DNA from 2 places in the Aquimarina spinulae genome. Region 2 is predicted to be linked to the other one. Evidence: riboswitches for the same ligand, from Rfam matches in the RefSeq annotation. Region 2 holds a riboswitch; the other holds the start of a gene.
What was found. Region 2 has a riboswitch for cobalamin ahead of NNH57_RS12715 ((2Fe-2S) ferredoxin domain-containing protein). Riboswitches for the same ligand answer to the same signal wherever they lie in the genome.
Positions count from the first base shown of each region.

Region 1 (16,831 bases), 1.5 Mb from region 2:
GAGATTTGGATAGAATCTGCAATTTTCTGATCATTATCAATGATTACATAAGGATATTTCATAGGGTATGAGTTAAAAAATTTGTGTTGGTTAATATATGCTGAATTATTCTACTTACAAGATAGGGTATTTACACTTTTTTTGTATACGGTAAAACCGTAATAAAATTACGGAAGCCCTTTGGTGTCAAGGGGTTACATAATGTTCTTTATCGATATATAAACGCTTTTTATCGGATAAAATTGTAAATAAACTAAATGAAGGAATTTAACAATACACTTATGGATTTGTTAAAAAAAGCCAAAAACTACGTTTAGTAGTCAAAAAATTGCGATAAAACACCTTCGATTTGTGCTTTTTTTAAGAATACATCATCTAAATCTGTCTATTATTAACTTCTGCTTATGATTTTAACACAAGGTTTTGGGATATAAAAAGGCATTAATTAGAGTGTAGCACTAAAGCTCGGCAATCGAATTAACGTATTATTTTAATCCTTTTGATTTTAAGCATAAAATTAGCAGCTTTGATTGGTCCTTCTGTTCATTTTAGTTCACAAGGTTTTTATTTGATAATATTGAGTTCATGAATCTACGATTTCTTTGCTTGCCCGGCAGCAAACAGAACCAAAAGAAAAGGCAACCAACCACATCATCTCGCCCACAACTTACGCTATGTCGTAAGGTATTTTTCAGTTACACTGAAAACCAGATTAGTTTTGCTAAAATCTTTCCAAGGTTTTATAGATGTTGCAAACCCAAAACAAATCTTATACTAGTGAAAAAGTTTTCAAAGCCCTGCTTTGGAACGTAAATACATTTCTCAGATAAATTTTTATTTAGGATTTCGAATTGATAGCTTTTCTTATATTAGATTTACATTACAATAAAATCATATATCAAATAAATCTATGCAAAATATAGTCGTACTTACGGGAGCAGGAATTAGCGCAGAAAGCGGGATCAATACGTTTAGAGATGCCAATGGTTTATGGGAAGGACATGATGTTATGGAGGTAGCTTCTCCGCAAGGGTGGAGAAACAATCCAGAATTGGTTCTCGATTTTTATAATAAAAGACGTAGCCAACTACATACAGTAACTCCTAACAAAGCGCATCTTGATCTGGTAGCTTTGGAAAAGAAATTTAACGTTTCTATCATTACTCAAAATGTAGATGACCTGCATGAAAGAGCAGGAAGTAATAATGTGATACATCTGCATGGCGAATTACTAAAAGTGCGAAGTCAGTTCGATGAGCAATTGGTACTCGACTGGAAACACGACCTGGTTCTCGGGGATCATTGCGAGCATAATTCGCAACTACGACCTCATATCGTATGGTTTGGCGAAGCAGTACCTATGATGGATCGAGCTATAAATATTACAGAACGGGCAGATATTCTTATGATTATTGGTACCTCTATGCAGGTATACCCTGCTGCCGGACTACTACAATATGCCAAGTATAAAACTCCTGTTTATTTTATCGATCCCAATCCGGCAATTTCCCCTACAGAGCATCTTACCATACTAGCAGAGAAAGCTACTACGGGAGTGACTAAAGTGGTGAATGAGTTGTTAGGGTGATCATTAATTAAGGTATTATATATGGAAACAAGCAGACCTCACAGGTTTTAAAAACCTGTGAGGTCTTGTTTTGTAGGTCTGAGTCCTTCGACAAACTCATGACAGGCCTATCGAAGACCAATAAAGCCGCTGTTTTTAATGCACTTCGACAGGCTTAGTGTGACATAGAGATAGTATTTCCTCCTAATTTAGGACACTGAGAATTCGGGTTAAATACTATCTACAACGGTAGAATCTGATACTTTTACAGGCAACGAATCTGTTACTTTTTTCTGTGGATCTTCTTCACCTTTGGTTATTGCTTTACTGGTTTCTTTTGCCCAATTGATTAGTTTTTCTGCATCATTAGCTGGTAATTTACCATGCATCCAGGTATAGGATTCTAAAGGCATTTCTTTCTTCTCTATCATTTCTATAAACTCTTCTAGCTTATGATCCTTTTGCTTATCGGTGTACGACTCCCAGTCAGAGACATTAAAATGCTCTTTTCCTTCTTTTATATGATAGGCCATCCAATGCGAAATGGGACTAACCTCCATATACCAGGGGTATCGTGTAACATTACTATGACAATCATAACATTGATTCTGCAAAATTGTTTTAACCTCTGCAGGAACCATGGTAGCTGCTTCGAACGTAGCAATACTATCGTAGCTTGCCTCGTTTTTAGTCGGTCGTAAAAACTGTGATATCAAAAAAATCAATACGAGTAGAAAAAGAATTCTTTTTATCATTTTAGTATACTTTAAGAAGACACTTACCAAAAACAAGTTCTCCATATGGATTCAACGTCAATAAGATGATAATTGTCTGTTATAGAAGACATAACGGTTTTAACAAGTAATTATTATTAATTCGGGTTTACTGAAGATTAATCACCCTCATCACCCCAGGCTAGATTAGGGTTTCAATTTTAGAGTATTTAACTTACAGAATGCTGATCGCATTTGGAATCCATATTTTTATGTATTGAACTCATTTAAACTTTTTCGATTTGCTAAAAAATTAAATAGGTTCGTTTATTTTTGAAGTTGAAAAACCTGTACTTTTATCCTGAAGACATACCCTTATTTATGACATCGCTTGAAGACGTATTAAGTACCGTAGATCATTCTCGTGAAAAAAGGAAGCTTTTTGCTAATATGATCCTTGAGAATCCAGAACTGCTTCCTGATTTGCTAAATATCTGTGCCCGGGTAGATGATGAAATCTCGTGCAAAGCTTCCTGGGGTCTCGAATTTTTATGCAAACACGATCTTACTGCTATTCTCCCTTATCTTGATACGGTTATTAGTATTGTACCTAATGTATATCAACATCCTGCTGTACGACCTATGGCAAAAATATTCGAATATCTAAGTATTGCCTATTACCAAAAAAAGAACCCTAAAGTAAGAGCTGCCTTAACTACCACACATCGCGAAAAAATAACAGAACTATGCTTCGACTGGATCATTACAGATCAAAAAGTAGCTCCAAAAGCATATTCTATGACATCTTTATATCTGCTGGGCACAGAATTCGATTGGGTACACCCCGAACTTAAAATTACACTAGAGAATAATTACAATACCGGCAGTGCAGCTTATAAAGCACGTTCTCGAATGGTATTGAAAAAAATTGGGTAGTGGTTGATAGTTGATAGTTGATAGTTGATAGTTGATAGTTGATAGTTGAAAAATATTTAAAGATTTGAAAAAAACCAATACCTAATACTCAATACTCAATACTCAATACCCAATACCCAATACCTAATACCTAATACCTAATACCTAATATCTGAAACTTTTAAAATTCGTTGCCTGTACTTCGCAATTCGCAATTAATTAAATTATCTTTGCAGCTTCAAAAAAAGAAAATTATGTCATTATTCCCTTTGCAAGCAATCTCACCTATAGATGGGCGTTACGCATCAAAGACCAAATCTCTTAGTGCATTTTTTAGTGAAGAAGCCTTAATCAAATATCGTGTACTCGTAGAAATTGAATATTTTATCGCTTTATGCGAGCTACCACTACCACAATTACAAGGTATTGATACTTCGTTATTTGATAAGCTAAGAGAAATCTATACTAATTTTTCTAGCGAGGATGCCTCGGCAATAAAAGACATAGAAAAAGTAACGAATCATGATGTAAAAGCTGTAGAGTATTTTATCAAAGAGAAATTTGATGCTCTTGGGTTACAAGAATATAAAGAGTTTATTCATTTTGGATTAACCTCTCAGGATATTAATAATACTGCGGTACCGTTAAGTATTAAAGAAGCTATTAGTAGTGTTTATATCCCAGAGTACAATGCATTACTAACAAAGCTAAAATCTTTGGTAGAAGAATGGTCTGCCGTACCTATGCTTGCACGTACTCATGGACAACCTGCCTCTCCTACCCGATTAGGAAAAGAGTTTCAGGTATATGTTACCAGAATCGAAGCACAGTTTGATTTACTAAAGGATATACCAAGTGCTGCAAAATTTGGTGGTGCTACAGGAAATTACAACGCACATAAAGTAGCTTACCCCAATATCGACTGGAAAGCTTTTGGGACTCATTTTGTACAAGAAAAACTGGGGCTTCATCATTCTTTTCCCACTACTCAGATTGAGCACTATGATCATATGGCTGCACTGTTTGATGGTTTAAAACGTATTAATACGATTATACTGGACCTGGATCGTGATGTATGGACTTATGTATCTATGGATTATTTTAAGCAAAAAATAAAAAAAGGAGAAGTTGGTTCTTCGGCTATGCCGCATAAAGTAAATCCTATTGATTTTGAAAATAGTGAAGGTAACCTGGGCATTGCAAATGCCATATTCGAACACCTTGCTGCAAAACTACCTGTAAGTCGATTACAACGTGACCTTACCGATAGTACAGTACTTAGAAATGTTGGTGTACCCTTTGGGCATACGCTAATTGCTTTTCAGGCTACACTGAAAGGGCTAAATAAGCTTTTATTGAATGAAGGTAAATTCGCAGAAGATCTTGAGAATAACTGGGCTGTTGTTGCAGAAGCTATACAAACCATACTAAGGCGAGAAGGATATCCTAATCCTTATGAAGCTTTAAAAGGTCTTACTCGTACTAACGAAAAGATAAATCAAAATTCTATTGCTGATTTTATTGAAACCCTCGATGTTTCTGAATCTATAAAATCAGAGTTAAAACAAATTACTCCTTCTAACTATACAGGGATATAAACAATAGATTTTAAACCATAAAAAAAGAGGCTGTTAAAAAACAGCCTCTTTTTTTTATATCATTACTACTGATTAATCATCAATATCTATAGTTTGCGCTATTTCTTTAAAGGCATTAAGGTTGATTTTACCTTTTTCTACAGATTTCATAAGCATAGCCATTTTTTCGGGTCTCATATTATCTCCCAATACACGTACTAATGCTAATCCTTTTTCATTATTCTTGGCAAAAACGATAACCTCATCGATATCATCTTCTTCTCCTTGATATTTAAGTACTGCTTTGGTTCCGTCTGATCCAAATCGCATTAAGGTTTCATACTTATCTGTATCTAATATCTTTTTTATCGCTGCACTCTCTTCTTCATATTTACCTTGATTACTCTCGGTAAGTTGCAAAGCCAAAAAGTTAACTTTTTTGATACTTTCTAAAGCTTCTCTCTCATCTTTATTAAGTTCTACCGTTTCTTTATCCAAAAGGCTAGTCGGTACATCGACTGCTATAAAATCAGCATCACCATGATGATCTACAAAATACTTTTGTAGTGAGGGTTCGCTACTACAACTCATCATTAGTGATATACTTACAATGCCTAAAATTTTATACACATTTTTCATTTCTCTTATTTTTTTTCACCTGCCTAAGCTGGTGGGTTGGTTGATTATTTTTGATTGATGTTTTTAGACCAGATTTCTTCTAACCATGAGGTTAGAAGAAATCTGGATCTTTTTTATCCTAATACTTGATTAGTTTCCTTTCTTTTTCACGTGCTTTAATTCTTCTCCACCAGGTACATTAAGGTGATCTGCAATCTTAGAGACTTGTTTTAAATCAATATCTCCTGTTATCGTAAGTACTACAGTATTGGGTCCATCTCCATCTTCTTTTACGCCATCAAGAAACATAAACAATTCACTTACATGATCATCGTCTTTTCCTGGTTTAGAATAAAATTTTACATTTTTCCCATCACTTTTTACTCTCATTAATTCATCAAGAGAAGAGCTTTTAAGGTAGTTACTTACATCTGCTCTCATCTTTTGTCCTACTGCTGCATTTTCTGTAGCAAAGACCTTGATGTTTTTGATGTTTTCTACAAGATTCATATACTCTTGTACTTCGGTATCATTACTTTCTAATTTTATTTGGCTTAGTAGCTTAAACATTTTACTGGTTACTACTACAGAAGATACTCCTTTCATATCTTCATATTTATCAAAATTACTTTGTGCGTTAGACACATATGGTAATATTGCAAAGGCTAAAATAATTGCTAACTTTTTCATAATATTTAAAATTTAATCCCCTTACTACACCCTGTTTTACCAACAGTATTTTTCAGGTAGTCGTTTGTTTTTATTTTGTTAATTTTTCGGTAGTGCTTTCAAACTCGTTCAGGTACACTAATTCCTGTTTGCCCTCATTCATTAATTGCGAAACCATATTGAGGATTTTTTTGGTTTCCTGTAAAGCTATTTCTGGATCTTCATAAGTTCCGAGAGTTTCGTCTGGGTTTGGTGGTGTATTTGTTAAAAATATCCCTGCGATCAAAGCTATTGATGCTGCAATACCCATCCAGGCGTATCTGGATTTTCTACTACTGGTATTTAATTTTAGATCCTTGGTAGCCGTTATGGTACTCTCTTGAGAAAAATATTGAAATAGATTTTTGTATCTCTCTAAATGCGACGGCACAGTTTCTCTGGTAAAGTAAACCTTTAATTCTTTTTCTTCAGAAATGGTCGTTTCTCCTTCGAAATACTTCTCTAGTAATTTTTCTATGTTAGACAACTCCATAATTGTGTTTTTTTAATAATTCTTCTCTAATTTTTTTTCTTCCTCTTGATAATGCAACTCTAACTGCCGTTTCATTAAGTCCTAGCATATCAGCTATTTCTGCATTATTATATTGTTCTATATCTCTAAGCTGGATAATCATTCGTTGTTGTTCTGGCAGACCATCCATAATCTTACCTACCCAATCTAAACTATCTCTAGCTTCTACTTGTCGTTGTAATGAAGGTCTCTCGTCCTTATAATTACTATGTACAATTTTTAGGTTCCCTGTTTCTTTAGCCTTAAGCTTATCATAACAATAATTCTTAGTCATTGTCATCGCAAAAGCTTCTACATTTTTATACTCAGCCATTTTACTTTTATTCTTCCATAGCTTCAGTAATACTTCTTGTGTAGCATCTTCTGCTTCTTCATTACTTACAAGCAAACGTTTAGCTAACCTAAAAAGCTTATCTTTAAATCCGTTTGTAAGCGTTATAAATGCTCCTTCTTTCATTTTGGTTGGTGGTTTTCATAAAACTTTGTCAGCTTTATATTAGGGAGACGACTATCTAAGTAATTTGTTACAATCTTTTTTAAAATTATAATAAAGTAGTTACATTTATCACCTTATAATAAGAAGTATAGGTCATTATGAAATAAGTATAACTTTCATTTTTATTCTTCACGGAATGATTATTGATGGATTTCATTAAGACAAATAAAAACAATAAATATAAAATAGATGAAGTACATAAAGTATTTTGCACTATTGTTTTTCGTTGGCAACCTGCTTACTGCATGTTTTGATGATAACGATGATGTACCCCGTATTTCTGGAGCTACAGAAATAAATGATTTTATATGGAAAGGATTAAACCTTTATTACTTATATAAAGCAGATGTCCCGGATTTGGCAAATAATCGTTTTCCATCGAATCAGGAATACACACAGTTTTTAGAAGGATTTTCTACTCCCGAAGCAATTTTCGCGGAATTAAAATCTAAGCAAACTGTATTAGTAAACGGAGAACAGGTAGAAGTTGACCAGTTTAGTTGGATTGTAGATGACTATGTTGCTTTAGAGCAAGCTTTTGATGGGATTACAAAGAATAATGGTATGGAATATGGCCTTGTACGTTATCCAAACGACCAATCTCTTGTGTTTGGATATGTACGTTATGTGTTACCAGGAACAGATGCTGAAGCCAAAGGAATAAAGAGAGGAGATATCTTTAATACGGTTAATGGCACCCAGATGAATGACCAAAACTTTAGACAATTACTATCCCCCGATAGTTATACTATAGGACTGGCTACTTTTGATGGTACTAATGTTACTGCTACAGGAACTTCTGTTTCTCTTACCAAAGTTCAATATACCGAGAATCCTGTTTTTATATCAAAGACAATTGATGTAGGTGGTAGCCCTGTGGGATATCTTATGTATAATTCTTTTACTGGCGATTTTGATCCCCAGCTTAATGCAGCTTTTGCAAAATTTGTATCCGATAATGTAAGTGATTTAATATTAGATCTAAGATATAACGGCGGTGGATCTGTTACCACTGCAATTGATTTATCGAGTATGATTACAGGGCAGTTTAATGGTCAGATTTTTTCGACAGAAGAATGGAACTCTGATCGACAGGCACAATTTGGGAGTACCAACCTTTTTGATAATCAAATTAGAACAGGCGAAGCTATTAACAGTCTTAATTTGAGCAGAGTTTATGTTTTAACAACCAGAAGCTCTGCTTCGGCTAGTGAACTGGTAATTAACGGGCTTGATCCGCATATAAATGTGATTCAGGTAGGAACTACTACAAGAGGAAAATTTCAAGCCTCAATAACATTGTATGATTCTAATAATTTTGGAAGAGACGGAGCTAATGCAGGACATACATATGCTATGCAACCTTTAGTTCTTAAATCTAGTAATTCTGTTGGTTTTACCGATTATCACGGCGGTTTTTCTCCAGAAATAGAAATCGAAGAAGATTATTCTAATCTTAATGTCTTAGGTGACGAAAACGAGCCTCTTTTTAAAGCTGCAATAGATAATATTTTAGGTACAAAAAGTGCTAAAAATTATAATTTGCTACAACTAGAAAGCGTAGGAAGTAGTAAAATGTTTTCTCCCACTTATCAACGAATGTATAAATAAAAATACTTAACGAAAAATTTAAAAACAAAAATGCGTACAGTACAATTTAAAATATTATTTCTTTCCTTATTTATTGTTTTTTCTTGCTCTAATGATGATGATAACCCGCAAGATCAAGGAACACCCCCTGAAGTATTAACCAATTCTGATCAAAATATCGATGAATTTATATGGAAAGGCATGAATACTGCTTATTTGTATAAAGCCAACGTAAGTGACCTGGCAAATGACAGGTTTAATACAAATCAAGATTTTTTTCAATTTTTAAGTAAATTCAACTCTCCAGAAACATTGTTTGATGGATTAAAATCTACCAATCCAGAAGATCGATTCAGTTTTATTGTTGATGACTATATTGCCTTAGAACAAGCTTTTAATGGTGTTTCTAAAAGCAATGGAATCGACTTTGGCTTAAGCTTGGTTTCTCAAGATTCTGATGATGTTATAGGTTTTATACGTTATATATTACCAGGAACGGATGCAGAGGCTAAAGGACTAAAACGTGGAGATCTTTTTAATGCAGTTAACGGTGTTAAATTAACTAGAAATACTGATTTTAATACCGTTTTTGGTCAAGATTCGTATAGCATCAGTTTAATTAATATTAATAATGGAAATATTGTCGAAACAGGTCAAAATGTTTCATTAACTAAGGTTCAATATACCGAAAACCCAATTTTTATTGCTAAAACTATAGAATATCAAGGTCAAAAGATTGGCTATTTAATGTATAATAGTTTTGTTGGTAGTTTTGATGCAAAACTAAATGAAGCTTTTGGGACATTTAAAGCCGATGGAATTAATGATTTAATTCTGGATTTAAGATACAATGGTGGTGGATCGGTAAGAACTGCAATAGATATGTCGAGTATGATCACAGGGCAATTTAACGGAGAAATCTTTTCAAAAGAAATATGGAATGATGAATTGCAAAATCAGTTTTCTTCTGGTGCTGAAGGAGAAGAAGCATTAATCAACAGATTTGGAAATACAATTCGTACAGGTGAACAAATTAATTCTTTAGGAGCTACCAAATTATATGTTCTTACTACCAACAGGACTGCTTCTGCCAGTGAGTTAGTTATTAACGGGTTAGAACCTTATATCGATGTAGTCCAAATTGGAGAATTAACTACAGGAAAATTTCAAGCTTCTGTTACACTTTATGACTCTCAAGGTTTTGGAAGAGAAGGCGCCAATTCAACTCATACATACGCTATACAGCCTTTAGTATTAAAATCTGCTAATAAAAATGGAGTGACTGATTTTATAAATGGATTGACACCTGATCTTATGTTTAAAGAAAATATATCAAGTATGGGTGTTCTAGGAGAAATTGATGAACCTTTCTTAAAAACAGCTTTGGATTTTATAGTTAGTGGTGCGACTTTAACTGCAACAAGTAAAAATGGATTTACAAATGATATAATTGATTGGGAGGCTAAAGCTTTATTGCCAAATTACCAAAGAATGTATAAAGACAATTTTACTTTTTCTCCCATAAATAGATAAATATGTACCATATAATGCTAAACCATCTCTAAAAAAATAAAAACTCCTAAACTATTCGTTTAGGAGTTTTTTGATTAGACCCGGGAGATAATTTTAAAATTCTAGAGTAATTCCAATTCTGGCATTTCTACCTTTGGTACTAAATCCTAAAATCTCCTGATAATCTTCATTGGTAATATTATGCATCGCTGCATAAACATTTAGATTTTTTAGTAATCGATGACTAATGTAAAAATCTAAAATCCCATAACCATCAAGAGAAACTTGTGTTGGGGCAAAAGTAACCGGGTCTGTATTAGCAAAATCATTATCTATACGCTTAGTATTGTATTGATAGTTTAACGAAGTATATGTCTTTTCTCCTAGTTGGTAACCTATACTGGCATTAATCATATGTTTAGGAATTCTAATATTATCATCTAATTTATCAATATTAGTATATGTATAATTCCCTTTTACTGATAGTTTATCTTCTAACATCAATGTAGACACCTCTACTTCTACTCCATCTACCTTAATATCGTCTGGCGAATTAAAGTTCACAAAAGTAGTTGGATTAAAGGTGATGAAATTTTCTGATTTACGATTAAAATATACTACACTCACTGTAGCTTTCTTCTTATGAGATAATTCAACTCCCCCTTCTATAGTTGTACTCTCTTCTGGTTTAAGATCTGGATTTCCGGTAAGAAATGCTGTATCATACAATTGAAATAACGACGGTGTAATATATGCTGTACTATACGATGCTAATCCTTTGATATAATTATCTCCAAATGTATGAGTATATGATGGGTTTATATTGTAGACAACATGATTATCATAGGTGCTATGAATATTATATCTCGCTCCCACATTTAGATTAAAACCAAAATCTGAAGCGTATACTACATTAATATATGGATCTATTATATCAAACTCTGCATCGGTATCACTAATTGTTTCTTCTAGATTTGTTGTGCCAAAAGGAATATTTAGTAGGCTAAATTTACTATACGAACCATTAGCTCCAATAACTGTATGTAGCGTATTGTTAAAGGTATATTTATTATATGCATCAAAAGTATGTACATTACCTTCGTATTTTGAAGGAAAGCTAGACCTGGTAAGATCTCTTTCTAAAGAAGCAAAACTGTTTGTAAATGTAAAACTCCCCTTAGGATATTTAATTTCCCAAAAAGACCCTGCTCTTAATTGTTGGCTTTCAAACCGGTTGTCTCCATCGATTCCTGCAGCAGCATCGAAATCATTTTTATATTGATCCAAATTTCCAAAAAAATGAAACCTGAAGTTATCATTCCATCGGTATCCTAACTTGGCATATACATTAAATTTAGAAAACGCATCACTTTCTGCTCCTTCGACCTCTGCTGCCGATAATCCATCACTAAACTGGTTTCCTATACTTGCCAAATAGCTTACCTTTCCTAAGGTTCCGTTAATCGAAGCCAAGTTTACAAATTCATTAATATCATAATCCTGATCTTCCTGAGATTGATTAGTCCCTATACTGGATTGAAAACTAGCAGCGATTTTTTTCTTACTCTCAGATTTTGTAATAATATTAATTACTGCAGCCGCAGCTCCCGAGCCATATAGCGTACTCGATGCTCCTTTAAGAATTTCAATTTCCTGTACCTGATTCACCGATAATAATCGTAAATCAAAATCTCCAGAAGAAGTAGAAGGATCGCTAACGGTTACTCCATCAATTCTAATCACTACCTGGCGGTTACGCCCTCCTCGTACATAAACCCCAAGATCTTGTCCTGCCACACTGCTATTACCATTAATAAATAAGCCAGTTGCTCTTGTAAGTACCGTAGCTACCGATTGTCCCTGGCTACGTTCTAGTTCTGCAGCGGTAATTTTAGTAATTACTTTACCACTTTGTTCTCGTTTTAAACTAAACTTAGAGTCAGAAATAACCACCTCGTCTAGCTCGTTAACCACTTCATCTATTTGGATCTCCTGTCCAAATACAAAAGAAGATCCCAACATTAAAAATGCGGTTCCAAAAAATACTTTTTTGTTCATTACTTAAACACTTAATTTTTACAATTACCGGAAAAAAGTATGTAGTTTACCCATACCCAAACCTTTGTCCCGAAAGTTTGATTACATCGAATAAAGGCAGGTCTCCTGGCTCGCGTCTTGTTGTTTACCTTCCCGATCGCCATAACGAGCAGTGGTTATAAAGAATTAACAACAAGCATCCATTTTAATGTGGACACAGCATACAGTTGCGGGAACAGCTCAGGGATATTGATTTACGATGCTAGATGTTAGAAATACGATTAAAAATTAAAAATCGCTATTCATTTATCTATCTTCATTTTTTATTGTACCTGATTCCCTTTTAATCCTCAACTCCCTTGATTAAGGAGTATCAGAACCAAAATTCTGCGCGAATGTATTATATTTTACCGAATTTCGGATTACTTTAACAAATAAATAATGTATTCAATTACCTTTGCTTTCTCTAAAACCAATTCAATGTTATATTACATTACAGGAGGAGAACGTTCTGGTAAAAGTGGATATGCACAACGTTTGGCATTACAATTATCTGATACTCCTTATTATCTAGCCACTTCACGCGTTTGGGATGATGATCATCGCAAACGTATAGATAGGCATATTGCAGATCGTGACGAACGTTGGACTTCTATAGAAGAAGAAAAAGAAATTTCTAAAGTTGTAAAAAAGGATAGCATCGTTGTAATCGATTGTGTAACTTTGTGGCTTACCAACTACTATATGGATACAAAAAATGATGTCCAGCTCTCTCTGTCGCAAGCAAAAGCAGAATTTGCTAAACTATTAGATATAAATGCGACTATAATTATCATTTCTAATGAAATCGGAATGGGAGTTCATGCTACTACTGAAGTGGGCAGAAAATTTACAGAACTACAGGGTTGGATGAATCAACATATAGCCAGTCATGCCGATAAAGCAATATTAATGATTTCTGGTATTCCTGTAGAAATCAAAGAATCTAATTAACCAAAATACGCATGGAATTTACTATAAAACCTATCTTTAATAATAGCCTTGAAGCTACTCTTCAAAACAAAATTAATACTAAAACAAAACCTGTCGGAGCATTAGGAGTACTTGAAACAGTCGCCTTACAAATAGGTATGATTCAAAACACAGATCAACCGAGTTTAAACCAATCCACAATTCTCGTTTTTGCGGGTGATCACGGTATTGCCCAAAAAAGAGAAGTCAACCTTTACCCTCAGGAAGTGACTGCACAAATGGTTTATAACTTTATAAATGAAGGAGCGGCTATAAATGTTTTTTGTAAACAACACCAAATTGCGCTTAAAATAGTAGATGCCGGGGTTAATCATGATTTTGAAAATACTTCTGGCATTATTCATGCAAAAATTGATTATGGTACTCAAAATTATCAGGAAAAACCTGCTATGACGATAACGCAATGTACAGAAGCTATACAAAAAGGTGCCGATTTGGTTACAGATACATTTAATAATGGTTGCAATACTATAGGTTTTGGCGAAATGGGAATCGGAAACACCTCTGCTGCTTCATTATTAATGTCATATTTCACAGAGATTCCGATAGCAGAATGTGTGGGTTCTGGTACAGGACTGGATACTTCGGCTATCAAAATCAAACAAAAAATTTTATCTGAAGTATACCAAAAACATACCCCTTCTTCTCCTCTTGATGCCTTAACAATTTTTGGAGGATTCGAAATTGCCATGATCACAGGTGCAATTTTAAAAGCAGCAGAACTCAAAATGACTGTTATCATCGATGGGTTTATCGTTACTTCTGCTGTATTGGTTGCACATGCTATGCATCAAAACGTATTAGATTATTGCATATTTGCACATACATCTGAAGAGCAAGGACATCAAAAAATGTATGAGTTCTTAGATAAAAAACCATTGATCAACCTTGGTATGCGCTTAGGGGAAGGAACAGGAGTTGCTGTTGCATATCCTATTATAGAATCTGCAGTTGCTTTTCTTAATACTATGGCTAGTTTTGAAAGTGCTGGAGTTTCTGGTAATAACTAACTGTTCTAAAATACCCAAATTAAAAATATGAAAACATATGAAAAGAGGTGTGTTATCTGTTATTATTGCATGCATAGGTTTTTATTTCATGTATAAAATTAATCTATCGGGACATCATGTATTTTTAGAAATAAAAGAGAATACAGAAATTGCTCCTACAACACAAGTTCTTAGTAAACTATATAAAATCACTACTCTATGCATAGGGTTATTAAGTCTATATTTAGGGGTTATTTCTGCTCTCAAAAAAAATAAAATAGGAGTTTTAGGTATCGTATTTTCAATAGTTCTCATTATTTTGGCATGTATACCATTTTCTAAATATCTACAGAAGAATTCTGCTATTAACACCGATTTCCATGCTAAAAAAGTTGCCGTCCTTACAAAAATGATAAAAGAAACATACTATTTATGAAAAAGGAAATTCACATCTTTTTTACTGCATTGATGTTTTTTACCCGTATTCCTTGCCCAAAATGGGTAAATCATGATCCCGAATATTTACATCTTAGCTCCAAGTACTTTCCTCTAGTGGGGATCATTGTCGGAAGTATTGGTGCTATTGTTTTTTATGGAGCTTCTTTTATTTTTTCGGTAGAAATTTCAGTAATTCTATCTATGTTTTCTACCATTTATGCTACAGGTGCATTTCATGAAGATGGATTTGCAGATGTATGCGACGGATTTGGTGGTGGGTGGACCAAAGATAAGATCCTTTTGATCATGAAAGATTCTCGTTTAGGTACATATGGTACTATTGGGTTATTGTTAATGCTAAGCATAAAATTTGCAGCATTAAGAGAAGTAGAAATGTATTACATCCCATTTTTATTAATTTCTGGACATGCCCTAAGTCGTTTTATAGCCACCACCTTAATCTTTACGCATCCTTATGTAAGAGATACAGAAAACAGTAAGGCAAAACCAGCAGCAAAAAGCATGAGTATACATTCATTATTAGTAAGTGGTATATTTGGTATTGCTCCTTTATTTTTCTTCAAAAATCCCATGATATTTCTTACCTTAATCCCCATGTACCTGTCAAAAATGTTCTTAGCAGCCAAATTCAAAAAATGGATTGGCGGTCAAACAGGAGATTGTGCAGGTGCCGTACAACAACTGAGCGAAATTGTTTTTTATCTTACTAGCATAGCACTATGGAAATATATCTGGTAAGACATACCACCCCAAATATCGAAAAAGGAATTTGCTACGGACAAAGCGATATAGGAATTACAAATACCTTTACTGCCGAAGTAGAAAAAATACATCAATCTATTCCTGTTCATGAAATTACAACTATATATAGTAGTCCATTACAGCGGTGTAAACTATTAGCCCAAACATTCAAAAAAGAAATCATCTACGATCATCGACTTAAAGAATTAAATTTTGGAGATTGGGAGTTACAGCCCTGGGATGCTATACATAGTTCTGAAATAGATCCCTGGATGAACGATTTTGTAAATGTGCAAGTCCCAAATGGAGAGTCATATATCAAACTACAAGAACGTATTTTGGATTTTTATACCTCTCTGGATCATATTTCTGAAGAAAAAATTGCAATAATAACGCATGCTGGGCCTATGAGAGCATTGCTTGCCAAGCTACAACAAATAGAGCTTAAAGACTCTTTTAGTATCAAGATTGCATACGGAGAAGTATTTAGTATCTAATCTTATAAAATTTTAGTAGAAAAAATAATGTGCTCTTAATTTAATATGCTGTAACAGATTTTCTATTACAGCATACGGGTTTAAAATCATTTCGGGATTAAACTTATTCTGATTTACTATTTTTACAAAAAAATGATGCTCATGCGTACTATATTTATCATTTCTTTACTATTCTTATTAAGTGCTTCTTGTAAGAAAACACCAAAAGATACAACTCCACTCACTGTGATGTATCTGGCTCCTCAAAATATTGAACACGCCTCGGGATTTACTATTAAAAACCAGGAAAATTATAAAGAAATTAAGGTTTCAACACCCTGGCCAGATGCAAAAGAAGAGCTTACCTATATTTTACACCCAAAAGGAACAGAAAAACCATTTAAATCTCCAAATGCAATATTTATTGAAGTACCTGTAGAAAGAGTCGTTGTGACTTCTACTACAGATATTCCGATGTTGGAGTATATGAATCTTGAAGAGAAGTTAGTAGGATTTCCCCATACAGATTATATCTCTTCTGAGAAAACACGAGCTTTGATTAACAATGGTGCGATTAAAGAACTTGGTGAGGAATGGAATCTAAATACAGAAGTTGTTCTTGAGCTTTCCCCCGAATTAGTTGTTGGGTTTTCTTCTTCTGGAGATACAAAAGCTTATGACCTAATACAAAAAACCGGAATTCCTGTGGTAATTAATGGTTCCTGGTTAGAAGAACACCCCCTAGGTAGGGCAGAATGGATAAAATTTATGGCAGCTTTCTTTGGTAAAGAAAAAATGGCAGAAGATATCTTTCAAAATATAAAAAAAGAATACAACCAAGCAACTACTTTAGCCAAAAACACAACTTC
Region 1 covers NZ_CALSBP010000002.1:147,106-163,936, forward strand. The annotation lists gene NNH57_RS06395 (LytR/AlgR family response regulator transcription factor) at 1-62, opposite strand, end outside; gene NNH57_RS06400 (SIR2 family NAD-dependent protein deacylase) at 911-1,588, shown strand; gene NNH57_RS06405 (heme-binding domain-containing protein) at 1,798-2,322, opposite strand; gene NNH57_RS06410 (adenylosuccinate lyase) at 2,662-3,216, shown strand; gene purB (adenylosuccinate lyase) at 3,450-4,793, shown strand; gene NNH57_RS06420 (DUF4252 domain-containing protein) at 4,866-5,411, opposite strand; gene NNH57_RS06425 (DUF4252 domain-containing protein) at 5,541-6,080, opposite strand; gene NNH57_RS06430 (hypothetical protein) at 6,151-6,591, opposite strand; gene NNH57_RS06435 (RNA polymerase sigma factor) at 6,578-7,087, opposite strand; gene NNH57_RS06440 (S41 family peptidase) at 7,316-8,737, shown strand; gene NNH57_RS06445 (S41 family peptidase) at 8,768-10,249, shown strand; gene NNH57_RS06450 (TonB-dependent receptor plug domain-containing protein) at 10,343-12,286, opposite strand; cobalamin riboswitch at 12,365-12,664, opposite strand; gene NNH57_RS06455 (bifunctional adenosylcobinamide kinase/adenosylcobinamide-phosphate guanylyltransferase) at 12,746-13,258, shown strand; gene cobT (nicotinate-nucleotide--dimethylbenzimidazole phosphoribosyltransferase) at 13,270-14,307, shown strand; gene NNH57_RS06465 (hypothetical protein) at 14,345-14,722, shown strand; gene NNH57_RS06470 (adenosylcobinamide-GDP ribazoletransferase) at 14,719-15,483, shown strand; gene cobC (alpha-ribazole phosphatase) at 15,465-15,983, shown strand; gene NNH57_RS06480 (ABC transporter substrate-binding protein) at 16,125-16,831, shown strand, end outside.
Region 1: linked by a shared signal. The riboswitch ahead of NNH57_RS06450 (TonB-dependent receptor plug domain-containing protein) and the one ahead of NNH57_RS12715 ((2Fe-2S) ferredoxin domain-containing protein) in region 2 are both predicted to bind cobalamin.

Region 2 (16,831 bases):
AGGAATAACGATTGTTCGTTTAAATCCTAATTTTTCAATCATTTGTAACGATTCATCAACTTTGGGATAGGCTGTTCCGCTGTATGCTGTGGTAGCAAATCCATATCCCATTCCTTCCCAGAGCATACTGGTTAGCTTACATACATCGCTATTGGCATCGGGGTCAGTTGTCCCTCTGCCCACAACCACCAGGCAGGTTTCTTTTCGATCTAGTTTAGATAGGGTAGCCTCTGTCTCTTCGATTCGCTTTACTGCAAGATCTAACAAAAAGGAATTGACACCAATATGCTTTCCCATAGCAATGGTTAGATCTTCATGATAACTTTGAATGGTGTTCAATTCATAAGGGATATCATTTTTGGCATGAGATCCGGCAAATAAAATAACCGGAAGCGCATATATTTTTCGGATTCCATTAAGGTACATACGCTCTACTGCAGCTTCATAAGTAGGGTGATTAAATTCTAAAAACCCATAATCTACTTCATAGTCATTCTCATAACGTTCTTTTAGGATACTTACCAGCCGTTTAAAAGAAGTAATGGCAGCTTCTCTACGACTACCGTGTCCACAAAGTAATATTCCTTCTTTCATCTGTTCTTTTTTATTGTTTTTTAGTTGTCAGATGGAATTCGCCATTGAACATCTCGGTTGGTATCAACTCAATTGTTATGGCTCATTTCATTGTTTTTGTTTATATCTACAGTTATCAATATTGTTTTATGAATAAAAAATGCTCTGATTGACAAACATTAATTTACCGAATTGGATGTGCTCCGATTAATAACACTACAGGCATTTGCAATGTACTGTTTTTAATCTGTTCCTGTATAGTACCTAGCGTGCCTGTTATAATTTCCTGATTAGATCGCGATACATTAGAGGCTGCGTTAACAGGGATAGTATCGTCTTCGCAAACTTCTAAAAGCTTAGGGATAATCCTATGCAGACTTTTAAGTCCCATATATATTGAGATGGTATTTCCGGCTTTAAGCATATGTGCAATCCCAGTGAGTTGCTCAAAAGAATAATCAGCTGTATGTGCCGTGCATATCAGCATGGCATTGGATTTATTTCTTTCGGTAATGGGAATATTAAAAATATTTGCTGCTGCCAGTGCTGCAGAAATACCGGGAATTACCTCAAAAGGAACATTTTTTTTGGTTAAATATCGTGCTTCCTCAGCCGCTCTTCCGTAGACATAGGGATCACCAGATTTAAGACGTACTACTTTTTTGCCTTTTTGGTAATGAGCACAAAGTAATTCATTGATCTTTTGCTGGCGTTCTATTTGATCAGAAGTATCTCCAAATTTACGCCCTACATATACTTTTTCTCCAGTTGTATTAATCGCTAAAATAGCATCTGAAACGAGATTATCATGAAGGATCACATCTGCTTCTTTGATAAAGCGAGATGCTTTTACAGTTAATAATTCTGGGTCTCCGGGACCAGCACCTACTATGGCTACAATATTCATGATCAAATCAATTTTAAGGGATCGGGATAGATATAAGAATACCCTAAAAGTGTTTTGCTTTTGGTATTAGAGATAATCTTATAGGCTTGCTTTTCTTGCTTGATAAAAGTAGGAGGGGTAAGTCCAATTTTTTGGGCAGCAAGCGTATAGTATTCTTTTCGTATGGGATGTTGGTCTGCACAACCATTTATAATTTCTCCCCAGGCTTCTTTTTCTATAACTGCATTAATTAATCCAATACAATCCTCTCTATGGATTACATTAATAGGAACATCTCCATTTTGCACTTCTTTTTTATTAGCAAGAAATCGACCTGGTAATCGATCATCACCAATAAGACCAGATAGTCGAATAATGCTCACTCTATTTTCAAATTGTTCTTGCAATAGTCGCTCTACAGCAGCAACTGCCTTTCCTGATTCTTTTTCTGGTTCAATATTCAATGTTTCAGTTACCTCTCCATTAGTATTTTGATATACCGAGGTAGAGCTGATAAAGATTATTTTTTGAATTTCAGAAATAAAGGGAAGTATACTTTTTATTTGGTCTTGGTATATTTCTATAATATTAGAGATTCGTTTAGGAGGAAAATTGATAATGACAATTTCGCTTCCGGATACAAAATCTATATATTCTTTTTCTGAAGACTTCCCAAGTGTAAAAAGATGAGGTATAATCCCTTCGGCTTTTAGCTTGTCGATTTTACTTTCTGTAGTGGTAGACCCTTTTACCGTATCTCCGTTGGCAATTCGATCTATTGCCAATGGTAATCCTAACCATCCACAACCTAATATGCTTATGTGTTTAGACTTCTTCACTGATTCTAATATGATTTGGTGACATCCCTAGATAAACAGTAAGAATATGCTCCCAGGTCACTGTATCCTCTTCTTTTATCCAAAATGTTACCAGGTGTTTTCCTTTTTTATTTTTCAGACGTATTGCCTTGGTAAAGATAGTAGATTTTTTAAGCCAGATCACCTCTGCCACACTTACTTTACGATCGGCTATCTCATCTGAAATGTCTTTAGGGATTCCAGCAATAGTTAATTGTAACTGAAGGTCTTCTCCGGTAATTTTGACTTCATAATCATCGGTGTAATCTACCAGGTGAGACGATTTTATTTCAATTGAAGCTGCATCGTATTGTTGCACAGCAATAGGTTTAGGTTCTTGAAATAAGTACTTAAATAAAGGATAAAGGTGTTGATCAGAGGCAAAAGATCGGGCTACTAAGGCTTCTCCCAATTCTGTATCTGTTTTATCTTTAAAAGTAATAGGAGCAATGGTTTTTTCATTTTCGGTTAGTAAGACCGACCACCCTTCTTTATATAATAAGTACTCTTCGACAGGTTGATCTTCTTCTAAATGGGATTTTAGAATTGAAACGGCTTTATCGGGAGTTAAGTTTTTATACCAATAGTTACCTGGTTGTACAATCCAGGTTGGTGCATCTTCGCAGCGACCATTACATCTTGTTTTAATAGTATGAGTAGCGTCCCAAAGCCCTTTGTTACGAAGATATGCTCTGGCTTCACGTATAGCGATCTCACCTTTTGCTTTTTTGCAAGACCCTCCATCACAAAATTGAAAGGTGGTGTTTACTTTACTTAGATTTTTTCCCATAATTAAAAGAAATTAAAAACAGGAAGAGAAGTCAAAAATAGGAATACTTTATGTACATCCATAAAGCTATTCAAGACCAACTCTTTACCCGAGAGTTAATAGTATATTTTGATTTATGGCAGGTCTCCTGACTTTACACAATTATGATCGCCTTCCCATAGTTGTACTACAGTGGCATATAGATCATAATTTTAGATATGTATTACAGTTGCGGGAACAGTTTTGGATTTTCACCAAATTCCCTTTTCATCTTTTGCTTCCAAAAGAACCGTAAATCAGCAGCGAAGATACTTTTTTTGTTTAAGAACTCATTTAAACTTTTTCAATTTGCTAAAAAAATGCTCTTTTGCATCTGTTTTTTGCCTTTTCTTCCTTCCATAGCTCTGCTATGCAACTCAAAAAAGCCTTCTTTCAAATACAAAATTGCTAATTTTCGCTTTAATTTATAAAGTCCAAACGAGTTCTAAATAAATGATTGGATAAAATCCACACGTTTTGTTAAAGTTGTTTTAGGTACTACCTCTATTGTAAAATTGAAGTTTTGGTAGACTTCTATAAGATGCTTATGAATATGTAATGCTTCCTGATAAGATTGAAGACGTTGAGGATCATTGATATAGATTTCTTCCCAGGGAGACATTAAAAATACAGTAGACGCATAATGTGTTTTGAACGGAAAGTCCAACAGGTGTTTTGGAATAGGATGAGATTTGGCTTTTAGATAGGCAATAATATCAGGCAGTCCTCGATCTACAAATATATTTTTTTCAATAGGAAGCTGTAGTTCTCTAATCGTTTCTTGATATACTAAATTAGCAAATGCAGGAAGGTCTCCCCAAGGAGTTTTGTCACTTTTTATTTGTTGTTGTTCAAGTATTATTTTTCTAGAAATTTCAGAAAAGCATTGATATCCATTAGCTTGTAAAGCCTGGATTAAACTTGTTTTTCCGGTTCCCGGTGCTCCGGTAATGATATATCTTTTGGGCATTATAAAAAATAGTAAACCACACAAATTAAAAGGACAAATGTAAAGGTTACTTTTTGATTGATCCTTGCTACCGTTTTTATTTCCTGATCTTTCAGGATTCGATCATTTGTTCCTATAAAAGGTTTTTCAATTAGTTTTCCGTGATAGTAATTAGGTCCGCCAAATTTACAATCCAGAATCGCAGCCAGCGCAGCTTCGGGATATCCGGCATTAGGACTGGAATGTTGTTTACCATATTTCACTACAAAAGAGATTTTATGAAGTTTGCCAGTTACCAGTAACATTAAGAATGCCGTAATTCTAGCCGGGATATAGTTAACCACATCGTCTAGTTTTGCAGCAAATTTCCCAAAATTTATATACCTATCATTTTTGTAACCAATCATAGAATCAAGAGTATTGATCATTTTGTATCCCATAGCACCGGCCACTCCAAATAATGCATAGTAGAAAAGAGGAGCAATAACTCCATCACTAAGATTCTCTGATAATGTTTCGAATACCGCTGTTTTTATTTGTTGTGGATTTAATTGGTCTGTTTCCCGACCCACAATCCATGATAGTCGTTTTCTACCTTGCTCTATTCCTTCTTGTAAAGCTGTAAAAACAGCTCGGCCTTCATCTATTAAACTTTTATTTGCTAAGGCGTAGAACACAAATACAGAGGTGAACGTATAATAGGTAATGATATATGGAGAAATGAGTTTTTGAACATAATAAAAGAATGTAATTGTGCTTGCGAGTAATCCAATGGTAAGCACCATTCCCTTTATAAAAGCAAAAGGGTTTGTGTTTAGTTTTTTTTCACCAAAAGCAATACTATTTCCGAATAATCGTATAGGATGAGGAAGCCACCGGGGATCTCCGAATATCAAATCGAGAATATACCCAATCACTAAAGGAATGATTACTGTAGCATACTCCATTGCTGTAAAGCATTAATTAATAGTTCATTTTTCTCGGGACTCTGACTAGCAATACGAATGTAATGACTACCTAAACCTCTAAAATTTGAAGCATCTCTGATCAATAATTGATGGGTATGTGCTAAATAATCTTTGAGAAGAGGAGCACTAGGTGTTTCTAGTTTTACTACAAAATAATTAGTATTTGATGGGGTAACAGTAAATCCATCTAATGTATCAATTTGTTGTTGTAATTGACTGCTATATCCTAGAAGTGTTGCCATATCCGGGTATAAAGCCTTATAGTTTTTAAATATATATTTTCCTGCTTCAATTGCCATGGTATTAACATTCCATGGTATTTTAGCATGCTGCAGTTTTTCACCTATTGCTGTACTACACAACATGTATCCTAACCGTAATCCTGGTATCGAGAATAATTTGGTTAACGATTTTACAATAATGAGATTGGTATATTTTTCGAGAAGCTCGACACAAGATCTGATCTTATGGGTAAACTCGATGTAGGCTTCGTCGATAACAAATGTAGTATCGGGGAAATCGGATACTAATTTCTCTATTTCTAGAATCGTATTGCTATAACCATTGGGATTGTTAGGGTTACAAAGAAATACGAGATCTTCTTCAAAAGATGTATGTAGTGCTTCAGAACGATCAAGGTACCTGATTTTCATGCCACTCCTTAAACAAGCATCTTCATACTCAGAAAAGGTAGGAATGCCTATAGCGGCTTTTTTACCAGAAAAGAGAGGGGTTATATTATAAAAAGCTTCTGTAGCTCCGTTAGTTATTACTACTTGTGATGAATTTAATCTATGGTGCTCTGCTACTTGTTGTGTTAATAGGTCTGCACTAGGCGTTGGGTAATTAGCAATAAGAGGCAGTTGCTCTCTAAGATATGAAAGTAATAGCTCTGAAGTCCCTTCATGCCAAATATTAGAACTAAAATTAGCTTTAAATGGTATTGCATAACGATAACCGTCATCACCGTGTCCGTATATCATGATATAATGTGCATTTCAGAAATAATAGAATCGATATCAATACTTTTTTCTAATAAAGCCGCTAACTTATCATAATTTTCTTCTTTATAGGCTTCATAATCAAAAGATGTTTTGGTATTGGTGAAATTTTGTAACACATCTTCAACTACGGTAGCGTGATCCAAAATTCCATGAATATAGGTTCCCCAACAATTCCCCTGGATATATCCTTCTGGTTGGCCATCGATATAATTTAAGGGTTGATGACCTTCAACCGTAGTTTCTCCCATATGGATTTCATATCCCGAAATGGTTTCAGGATACGCTTTAAATGTAAAGTTACATTGCGTGGTTGTCTTTTCTGAAGTTAATTGAGTTTTTATAGGTAAAATACCTAATCCGGGAATCGTTTTAATATCACTTTCAACTCCCAGGGGATCTTCTATCATTTTTCCTAGCATCTGATATCCACCGCAAATACCGATAATGTTTTTTTGTGATTTGTGTGCATCTAATATCACTTTAGCAATGCCTTTTTCTCTAAGAAATATAAGATCCTGGATAGTGTTTTTACTCCCCGGAAGTATAATAATATCGGCTTCAGATATACTTTTGGGATCATTAGAATAAAAGAGATGTGTTCTTGTATCCTTTTCTAATACATTAAAATCGGTATAATTAGAAATATAAGGTAATAGTACAACAGCTATATTCACTAACCCACTCACTGCGGTTTTCTCCTTTTTCTGTAGAGCTACAGAGTCTTCTTCTTCAATATAAATGTCATTGGCATAAGGTACAACTCCTAAGACGGGAATTCCGGTTAGCTTTTCTAACATCTTTTTTCCATCTTCAAATAAAGAAATATCTCCTCTAAATTTGTTGATAATTACTCCTTTCAAAAGTTTCTTTTCCCAGGGTTCGAGAAGTGCTATTGAGCCATATACACTTGCAAAAACTCCTCCTTTATCGATATCGGCAATAAGGTATACATCTGCACCAGCTGCTTGTGCCATACGCATGTTTACAATATCGCGATGCTTTAGATTAAGTTCGCTAATGCTTCCTGCTCCTTCTAAAACAATAGGATTATATTTTTCCTGAAGTCGAAGAAATGCGGTTTTGGCTTCTTCAAAAAGTTGTTGTTTATTATTTCCTAAAAAATACTCTTTAATGGTTTGATCACCAATAGGTTTGCCGTGCAAAACGATTTGAGACTTATTTGCCCCAGAAGGCTTTAATAAGATGGGATTCATATCTGTAGCGCAATCAATTTTACATGCTTCGGCCTGTACAGCTTGTGCTCTCCCAATTTCTAATCCATCGGGAGTTACAAAACTATTAAGCGACATATTTTGTGCTTTAAATGGAGCAGGAGTATATCCTTTCTGTTTCAATAGTCTACAAATACCAGTAACAAGAATGCTTTTGCCAACATCTGATCCTGTTCCTACAAACATAATAGGCCGTAATTTTGTCATTCTAATGTGTGAAATGAATTGGTTTCAAAATTAGTTAAATAATCTGATGAAAAGAATTTCTGTAGTAAGCATATGAGAAAATAGTAGTGAAGATTAATCTGTGTATTTCTTAAGGCAAATTAGTTTTATGTCAGACTCAACCATAACCTACGATATTTTAGTTCGTAATCTACTCTTCAGAGCTTACCACATCCTGAAGTTATTATATATATTGTTGTGTCTGATTAATGGAATGTTTTTGTTGAGTTTACTCTCAAAAGGATCTTCATCGCTTTTTGTGGTACAATATTGAATGATGTCTTTGCAAAATTCCTGAACTGTAATTTTTTCCTTCAAATTAAGTATATCTAAAATCGCAAGCGTTATTATCCCATTTCCTTTAGTATTACTTTCGTAGTATTTATTAGTTCCTTCTGAAGCAGAAATAACCGTAGTACCATTGGTTAATTTCAGATCTTCAAAAACTTTTCTCATTAGATTAACAGCTTCTATTTCTTTTATAGTATTGGCTTCAAAAACTTCACCAGAGTAACATGTGTTTAATATGAGTAGCCTGTTTCTGGATCGTGTATTTCCCAGAAGATTATCAAAATCAGTATAAGTAATGCCAGTGGTAGTAATATTGTCAATTTTTGAAGTACTTGTACAAAAGAAATATTCACTTTCTGCTTGAATGGCATGACCAGAAACAAAAAACAAAATCACATCGTTTTCTTTGGCTTGTGATAAAAACTCAGAAATCTGTTTCAAATTATTTGGGGTTACCTGCTCATTGATTAAGCTTAATGATTTTATTGTAGTCGTATTAATTTGCTTAAAAGCTTCTGCTATTTTTTGAGCATCTTTTGAAGAGTTCGGAGTGTTTTTTAGGTACTGGTATTCTGAAACTCCTAAGGAAACGATATACAAATCAGAAGAGATGGGTTGTCCTACATATTCTATATGTATTTCCTCCTGGTCAGAAGATGTTCCTTGTTCATTAATTACAGATATCAGGATTTTATTTTTTCCATTAGATAAAACCAATGGTATGGTTTCAGAAAATGATTTTCCTTTTAATTCATGATTTGGTTTTCTGATTAAAATACCATTAACACTGATCTGAAGGTTTTTTAAAAAGTATCTATGATCTATTGCCTTTACATCAATATCGATTACCTGGTTATCTGTTTTGTTGGGTAATAGTGACTTATTTGTAATGGTAAGTTTTGGTGCATGGATATCAGATTGTAATTCTTTTTCCTTTTTACCAATTCGTTGTACCCTTTTCTTATATGCTAATTCATAAAGTTCTTTGGTATTATAGATACTATCGCTTATGGTTTCTTTTATAGATTCTATGACCAAATCGGGTCTATGGTATTTTAGATCGAATTGCTCAAAACCGTATGTTCTATTATTTTTAAATAAGGATACCAACTCGTATCCTTTTCCTTTGTTGAGATAGTTGAGCTTATTATCAATAATCAAACTACTGGTCATGTCTTTATGAAAATACTTTGAAAATATTTTTTTGAAATTTTTAGAAAAAAACTCTAACCCCGTATTGCTACTCACAATTAGTGAGTCTGATTGTCTTATATCAAAATGATCATAATTCAAATCAAGAAAAGTTTGTTTTCCTGATTTAAGATTGACTAAAAGGTTTTTTTCTTTTCCATAAAATAAAATCAGAGATTTGTTTAAAAATTTTAGTTTTCGTGATAGTTCGATTTTTTCTTTACTTACTGAATATGAAGAGCTTATTTTTAATTTATTAATAGTTTTTAAATCATTGTAATTTCTTATTTCAATTATATAATGATTGCCTGTTTCGTTTATAGAACATAACAATTTAGAAAATCGACTAAATGAAGAATTACCATTTACATTATTTAAAATTTCTTTTAAGGACTTAGAATTAATATCATATAGATAAGTTGACCACCTTATATCTACTTCGGGATTAAAATTCTTAAAATTAAAACTATTAATTAGTATTTTTTGATTGTCTTCCGAAAAACTGATATCGTTTATAGCATACATAGGGATTTTGATTCTCCCGTTCGTGGTTATTGATTGATTATTGATTTGATATAGGTTTACGTTGGAAGAAGATTTATTTTTATACAAATTTTTAATTTTTTTTGAAGAAGGAGGAATCATACTAAGTGTGTTAATTTTGCTTACATCCAGATTACCTTCGTTATTTAAAATTGCTGATTCTTGCATACTCAAATCTGGATTTTCAATAATGGCAATATGTTTAAGTTTTTTGCTTATAAAAATTGGGTCCGAAAGGGGATAAGGCCTTAAAGTTTTAAGAGATATGGAATCAATTATCTTTAATGGGTTTATTCCTAAAATTTTTAGTTGATCCCTAACCTTGATAACTCCGATCCCAGCATTAAGATCATATTTGAAATCAAAGTTTCTTGTTCCATCATTTCTTTCTTTTATTTTATCGATTACTTTTAATTTTTTGAAATCATATTGAATAATATGATTTCCTTTTTTATAAATTATTGTAGAATCGGATGTAAAAAAGGGATACGTAACAGGTAGGATATTTGTGCTAAAAATTTCTTGCTGATTATGTTTATAGTTCCACACCCAAATTTGCCCTCTTCCTTTAATACTAAAATAAACTTCATTTTTACTTTCGTTTACTGAGATATTTGAAATTTTTAAGGGAGGAGTTGTTTTTAATTTAGTTTGTGTTGTTGAAACTTTAATTGAATTCATTCTATTAATCAAATTCCCTGATTGTATATCCCAGATAGAAATAGAATAATCAGCATTTATGGTCGCGATTAATCTTTTATTTATTATTTCAACTTTTAGAAAGCCAATATTAGAATTACTAATACTCCTTATGGTGCCAGATTTAAAATCAAATAATTCAGCATGTTTTTTACCTCTTAAGGAGATATTATTGACTAATAATTTTTCATTCAAATTTTTACTAGATGGCTTATATTCGTTAATAAGAGTAAAGTTATTTATTAGATTTGTCATAATACAGCCATAATTAAATCCATTCGACTTTTTTGAACTTATAAGACTATAATTTTCGATATGCCACTTTTGAAAGATGACAGGAGAATCTTTTGTGCAATTTTCTGCAATAAATAAATCAAAATATTTTTCATCACTGGTAAACTCTAAATCAAAAACAAAAGAAAATAAATTCTTATACGGTTTTTTTAGAGTATAGTCTATGATATACTTGTTCTTTTCTTTTTTATAGAAATCAATAGTTTGATTAATTATTTTACCATTTTTTATTATACCGAACTTTTCTCCTTTTTTATCAAACTTTATGATATCAATAATATCTAATTTTACGGTTAGGATAGGTTCTTTTTGTGTGATTTCATAAAACACACAGAGACTCTTTTTTTTGTTTGTATTTTCTTTAAAAACATAGAATATATCACCAGAATAGTTAAGGCCAAATCTATGTGCATTATTTCCAATTTCCTTTTTGAATAAAATTCTTCTTGAAGAAATATCCCATATTTCAATGTCTTCATCAGTTAAAAAGGCTATTTTAGATTTATCCCCACTTAGTTTAAAGTTAATACCAAAAGGAGGCCCAGAAACACTAAAGTAATTAGACTTTTGAATTATTATAGTGCTTTTTTTTTGAGAAAAAGTACTATTTGTTTGAATAATAAGCAAAAAGAGAAACAGTAGCTTTAGTCGCATTTTTATTTGTGTTAATGTAGTGAAGTATATATTATAATGGCAATCTATAAATATAGTTCTTAGAAGACTTGCGGCAATCCGCAAACAACCTCAATATTACATTTCAACCATAAAAGGCTCTGATCGTATGACTTGTCCGTTGGTAAACTTAAAATTGATATGTAATAATACTTTAACTCTTTCAAAACTACCATTCCAGTGTTCTGAAGAAAATAACCTTAGATTTAATGCAAGTCCACCATCTTTTACCGCATGCGCCTGGTTTAATTGCAATATTTGTTCCTGACCAATTTTAGTAATATCGATAATCAGTCTTTCTCTTTCGTCTTTTTTATGGTTAAAATAATCACGATCGGTACTTAAGGGGATTTTAGCATGATATACATAGGCAGAAACTTCATTGATATGATAGATAGTTGTATTACTCTGAAGCTCAAAAGCAAACCTGATTTCTGGTGATGATTGTACATACTTACCGTAACATGCTTTCAGGTTTTCTTTCCAAAAATTAGAAAACTCCTTACCTTTTTTATATTCCTTTTCTATTTTTTTTACTCTTAGATCACATGTTGCAGTATATAACTTTAGATTGTCGTCTGGAGAAAACTCAAAACTTCGAATTATGTCAGGAAATATAGAGAACAGACTATCCGAAACTACATGATTTGTAAAAAGATCTTTTGGATATGTTCTTTCGGTATAATAATCGGTGTGAAGCTCTGTTGCCAGAAGTTTGATTTGTTGCTCGTTTTGAGCCGATATGTTTTCGGAAATTAAAAATATACCAAGTATAAGATATAGGTGCTTCATATTGTTTAATTCAGATTTTTGATAAGATAACAGGAGCCATTGACCTCCAAAAAGGCAGTACTTCTATAATTTCTGCACCAGGATATTCCTTGCCATCTTGTTCTTCTAATGAATAATAGTATAACTCAGTCTTTCCTATAGATAGCCAGGTATTAAATTGATATCCATTCTGTTTGGTAAGTCTTCCTAATTCAGTTTGGTTATTCTTGTCTATTACAAAAACAACAATTTCTTTATCTTGTTCAGAAGTTATGTGTACTCTTCCAAAAAAAGAAAAAATAAAGAGGATTATCAAAACGAATAGTGTAAAAGTTACCAGCACTATTTTTTTTAGTAGTTTCTTTTTTAATGTTTTAGGTTCTTCTTTTACGAGATCTATTCTTTCTAATGAATCTGTTGATTTATTTATAAAATCCGAATAGTTTTTGTATCCTAAATATTGTATTAAATAATTAAGAGTAATTTCTGAGGGGGTTCCTCTTTCTTTTCCTTCTATAAATTTTTCATATACCCGTTTGATAGTTTTGCTATCGATTGTACCTTCTATTTCGGGAGTATGATCTAGAGTATCTGAAATATGATTGCAAATAGCATTTTTTGTAGGATTGCTAAGTTCTTTTTTAGCTTTCTCAAAAACTAATAATGCTATTTTTTTGATAACTTCTTGACTCATAAAGTAAAATTACAAATTAATTAGACATCTCTTAAGTACTGTATTTATTGGTGTCCAAAAATTGTCCACAACAAGTCCATGCTTTGACAATCCCAAAATATGATCTCTGCATTTACTTTGTTCTCGTAGTTACAAGATAACGTAGTGTTATCAATCACATGAGAGGCCTCTCATTTTTTCTAACAATTAAATGTTTCAAAAGATGAGAAATTCAATTAAATTTTTATTTGCAATGTTAATGGTGTTAAACCTTGGGATTATTTCCTGTACAAAAGATAGTTTGGCAGAGGTTGAAAAACTAGAAAATATCAATGCAACAGAAGGTGATCAAGGTGAGGTTATAGAAGAACCTGATGACGAAGACTAAAATTTATAAAAAAATGAAAGGCTGCATTTTATATGCAGCTTTTCTTTTATATCTTTAGTGATAAATCAAAGAAAAGTGAATTATAAAGCTTTTATCCTTTTCCTTACCCCCTTTTTATTTTCCTGTCATAATAAACACACCACAAGTCCTAATCCTGGTGATGTGCATATAGACAGTATTGTTTATTATTATGATGTATCCAAAGATAAAGCACAAACGATAGATAGTAGACAAGAGGCAATCGATAAAGCTTATCGACAGGTCGTAGCACAACAAAACGATACCTTATATGTTAAAGTGCTGTACCGAAAAAGTGTGCTTCACTATTCGCAAAAACAATATGATAGCCTTACGTATTATAATGATTTATTATTGGCAAAAGCAAAGGAATCTAATGACTTATATTATACAGGAAAAGCTAATTATCTAAAAGGATATTATCTTCATGCCATCCAATACTCATTAGATAGTTCTTTTTATTACTATAATAAATCAAAGAACAATTTTTTAAGTATCCCAGATAGTAGCCAGGTGGGTAGGCGTTTGTTGAATATGGCTCATATTCAACAAAATTGTAGTGATTATTTTGGTAGTAAGGAAACAACTACTGAAGCCTTGCAATATTTAGACAAACAAAAAGATACCAATTATATTGCTTCTGCATATAATGTATTGGCTATGAATAACCTTAAACTTTTAAATGATAAAGACGCTACTCTATTTTACAAGAAAGCTATAGAGATTACAAAAGACCAAAAAAATCTGCTAGTTTATAAAAATAATTTAGGTACTGTATATATAGGTACTCAAGAATATCAGAAGGCAATTGAATTGTTCAAAGGCATTTTAAAGGATTCTCTAATAAACAAGATCCCAAAACAACGAGCAAGGGTCTTGGACAATTTGGCATATGCCAGATGGCGTAAGGATACATTAGATGTCAGGAACGATTTTTTAAAAGCACTTGAGATTAGAACTAAACACAATGATAAATCTGGATTGATAGCTAGTTATACCCGCCTGGGGGAGTTTTTTTTTGCAAAAAGACAGCAACGAGGCTATATCCTGGTTTCAAAAAGCAATCCGAATCTCTAAGAGGGTCAAAAACCCAAAAGGAGAATTAGATGCGCTACAGTTTTTGATGAGAATACAACCCAATGATGTTGGTATAAAAAACAGGTATATTACATTAAGTGATAGCCTTAAGAAACAAGAGTTACAGGTAAAAACCCAGTTTGCCAAGATACGGTATGATGATCGATTAAAATCTGAAGAAATTGAAAACCTGAAAGTGATTATGGCAAAGCAACGACTGGAAGTTTCTATACAGAGAACTCAAAAAATCATATATCTGTTAGCTGGGATTATATTATTGCTTGCCATCGCTTTTTTTAGATATTATCTGGTTCAGAAGCACAGAAAAGAAAAAGAAATAGAAGTCTATGAAACCGAAAAAAGAATTTCTAAAAGGATTCATGATGAATTGGCTAATGATATTTCTCACTTAACCAGTTTTGTAGAAAAAACAGAAGATATCCCGATTGTTTCTACAAAAGAACTGTTGGGAAACAAGTTGCAAAATATATATCTGAGAGCAAGAGATATTTCGATAGAAACAGCAACTGTAGATGTTGATGAATTTGAAGGAGAACTCATAAACCTGATACAACAATACAATACTAGTGATGTAAGTGTAATCACTAACGTATCAGAATTTGAATGGACAACGATACCTGATTATAAAAAAATAGCAGTATACAGAGTTTTGCAGGAACTTTTTATCAATGCCAAAAAACATAGCCATTGTAAAAGGATAACATTGATGGTAAAGGACAGTGATAAGAAAAGGGTGATTAAGTATATAGATAATGGAAAAGGGTGCAATATTAGTACTATAAAAACAAATGGATTGGTAAATGCGGAAAATCGCATAGAAAATATCAAAGGGAAGCTTACTTTTGAAACAAGCCCTGAACAAGGATTTAGAGCCACTATAGTATTTCAAAAATAGAGCGTAGTGATGTTTAAAAAAATACTGATCGCAGAAGACCAACAAAGTATAAGTAGAGGACTACAAAGTACCTTAACAGAACTTGATATCCTCCACATTGAAACTGCTGATTACTGCGATAATGCATTACTTAAGTTAAAATCTTCTTTACTTAAAAACGTTCCGTTTGATCTTTTGATTACAGATCTATCCTTTAGAGAAGATCATAAACTAAGAAAATTATATTCTGGCGAAGATCTTATTCGGCAAGTCAGAAAAATACAACCCAACCTCGACATTATTGTTTTTTCTATAGAAAACCGTGTAGGAGTTATTAAGAAACTAATTGATGAATATGGGATTAATGGGTACATCTCAAAAGGAAGACGAGAAGCAGAAGACATGGGCAAGGCTATAAAATCAATCTTACAAGGTACCTCGTATTACTCCGAGGATATTGTAGCATTACTTCGTAATTCGGGGAATATATCAGAGGTAAGCACATCTGATAAATTAATCCTCGGATTATTAGCCAAAGGACTTAATCAAAAACAGATTTCTGAACATTTTAAAGCAAACAACATCCCTTCTGGTAGTAAAAGAAGTATAGAATATCGATTGCAGGATCTTAAAATACTCTTTGAAGCCGATACTCTTCCTCACCTTATTAGTATTGTAAAAGATATAGGACTGATTTAATATCATTTCTAATGTAAAATTAGCGAATTAAATCACTCTTTATGGCTTATAATTCATATTAAAAATAAAACGTAGCTATGGCTATGATTGATTTTTAGTATTTGTCTAAAACAAAAATTTTCGACTTTCCTTTTGAGTATTTTCACATCAGAACTGGTATAAACCTTTTTTAAAAATATTCCTGTTGCGCATTTCCGCAAGCTATTGTCTTGTATAGCTTTTATTTTTGATGCAATTCACATAAAACATTGATTTAGAAATAATTATCAAAAATTAAAACTATGAAAGCAACATCGCATATAAACCAATTATTATTTTGGTTTTTGAGGAGGACCAAGTACACTATAGCAACTCAATACAATTGCTTTAAGAAAACAAATCAAAAACTGTATACATCGGGATTATGTTTACTTCTACTTGTGGTAGCAGGAGCATGTAGTGAAGATGAATCAGATCCGGATATAAACCCTCCAACGTCAAAAATTACAGTAAGTGCAGAAAATATAAAGCCAGGAGAAGAAGTTACGTTTACCAGCGCATCAACGGGTCAAGTCGATAAAATCGAATGGATATTTGAGGGAGGAAATATTTCAAGTTCAAACGAACCAACAGTAAAAGTGCTTTATGCGAACGAAGGTAGTTTTAAAGCAACCCTAAAAGTTTCTAATTCGGCAGGATCTGATGATGATCAGAAAACTATTCAGGTAGACAAAACAAATACTGGAACTAATTTAAATGCAGATTTTAAATCAAATATTCGAAATGTAGCTGTTGGTTCTGAAGTAACTTTTTCTGATATGTCATCGGGAAATCCGAATCAATGGAGCTGGTCTTTTCAGGGAGGAACTCCTAATACTTCTACTATCGAGAACCCTAAAGTAGTTTTCAATCAGGCTGGTGTATTTCGAATTTCTTTAACCGTTTCAAACGATCAGGATTCAGATACCGAAGTTAAAGATAACTATATATCTGTTTTTGAACCTGCCAATGCGGCTTTTACTTCTGATGTTACAGAAATTATTGAAGGAAATACAGTTGCATTCACAGATCAATCTACAAATGCAGGGCAATGGTTATGGACTTTCCCTGGCGGAACTCCAGAAACCTCTACAGCACAA
Region 2 covers NZ_CALSBP010000002.1:1,609,175-1,626,005, reverse strand. The annotation lists gene NNH57_RS12730 (sirohydrochlorin chelatase) at 1-594, opposite strand, end outside; gene cobA (uroporphyrinogen-III C-methyltransferase) at 758-1,480, opposite strand; gene NNH57_RS12720 (Rossmann-fold NAD(P)-binding domain-containing protein) at 1,483-2,298, opposite strand; gene NNH57_RS12715 ((2Fe-2S) ferredoxin domain-containing protein) at 2,285-3,106, opposite strand; cobalamin riboswitch at 3,207-3,394, opposite strand; gene NNH57_RS12710 (AAA family ATPase) at 3,570-4,094, opposite strand; gene cbiB (adenosylcobinamide-phosphate synthase CbiB) at 4,094-5,020, opposite strand; gene NNH57_RS12700 (pyridoxal phosphate-dependent aminotransferase) at 5,002-6,024, opposite strand; gene NNH57_RS12695 (cobyric acid synthase) at 6,021-7,484, opposite strand; gene NNH57_RS12690 (caspase family protein) at 7,668-11,174, opposite strand; gene NNH57_RS12685 (hypothetical protein) at 11,271-11,984, opposite strand; gene NNH57_RS12680 (hypothetical protein) at 11,995-12,657, opposite strand; gene NNH57_RS12675 (hypothetical protein) at 12,860-13,024, shown strand; gene NNH57_RS12670 (hypothetical protein) at 13,100-14,119, shown strand; gene NNH57_RS12665 (sensor histidine kinase) at 14,061-15,035, shown strand; gene NNH57_RS12660 (response regulator) at 15,045-15,713, shown strand; gene NNH57_RS12655 (PKD domain-containing protein) at 15,995-16,831, shown strand, end outside.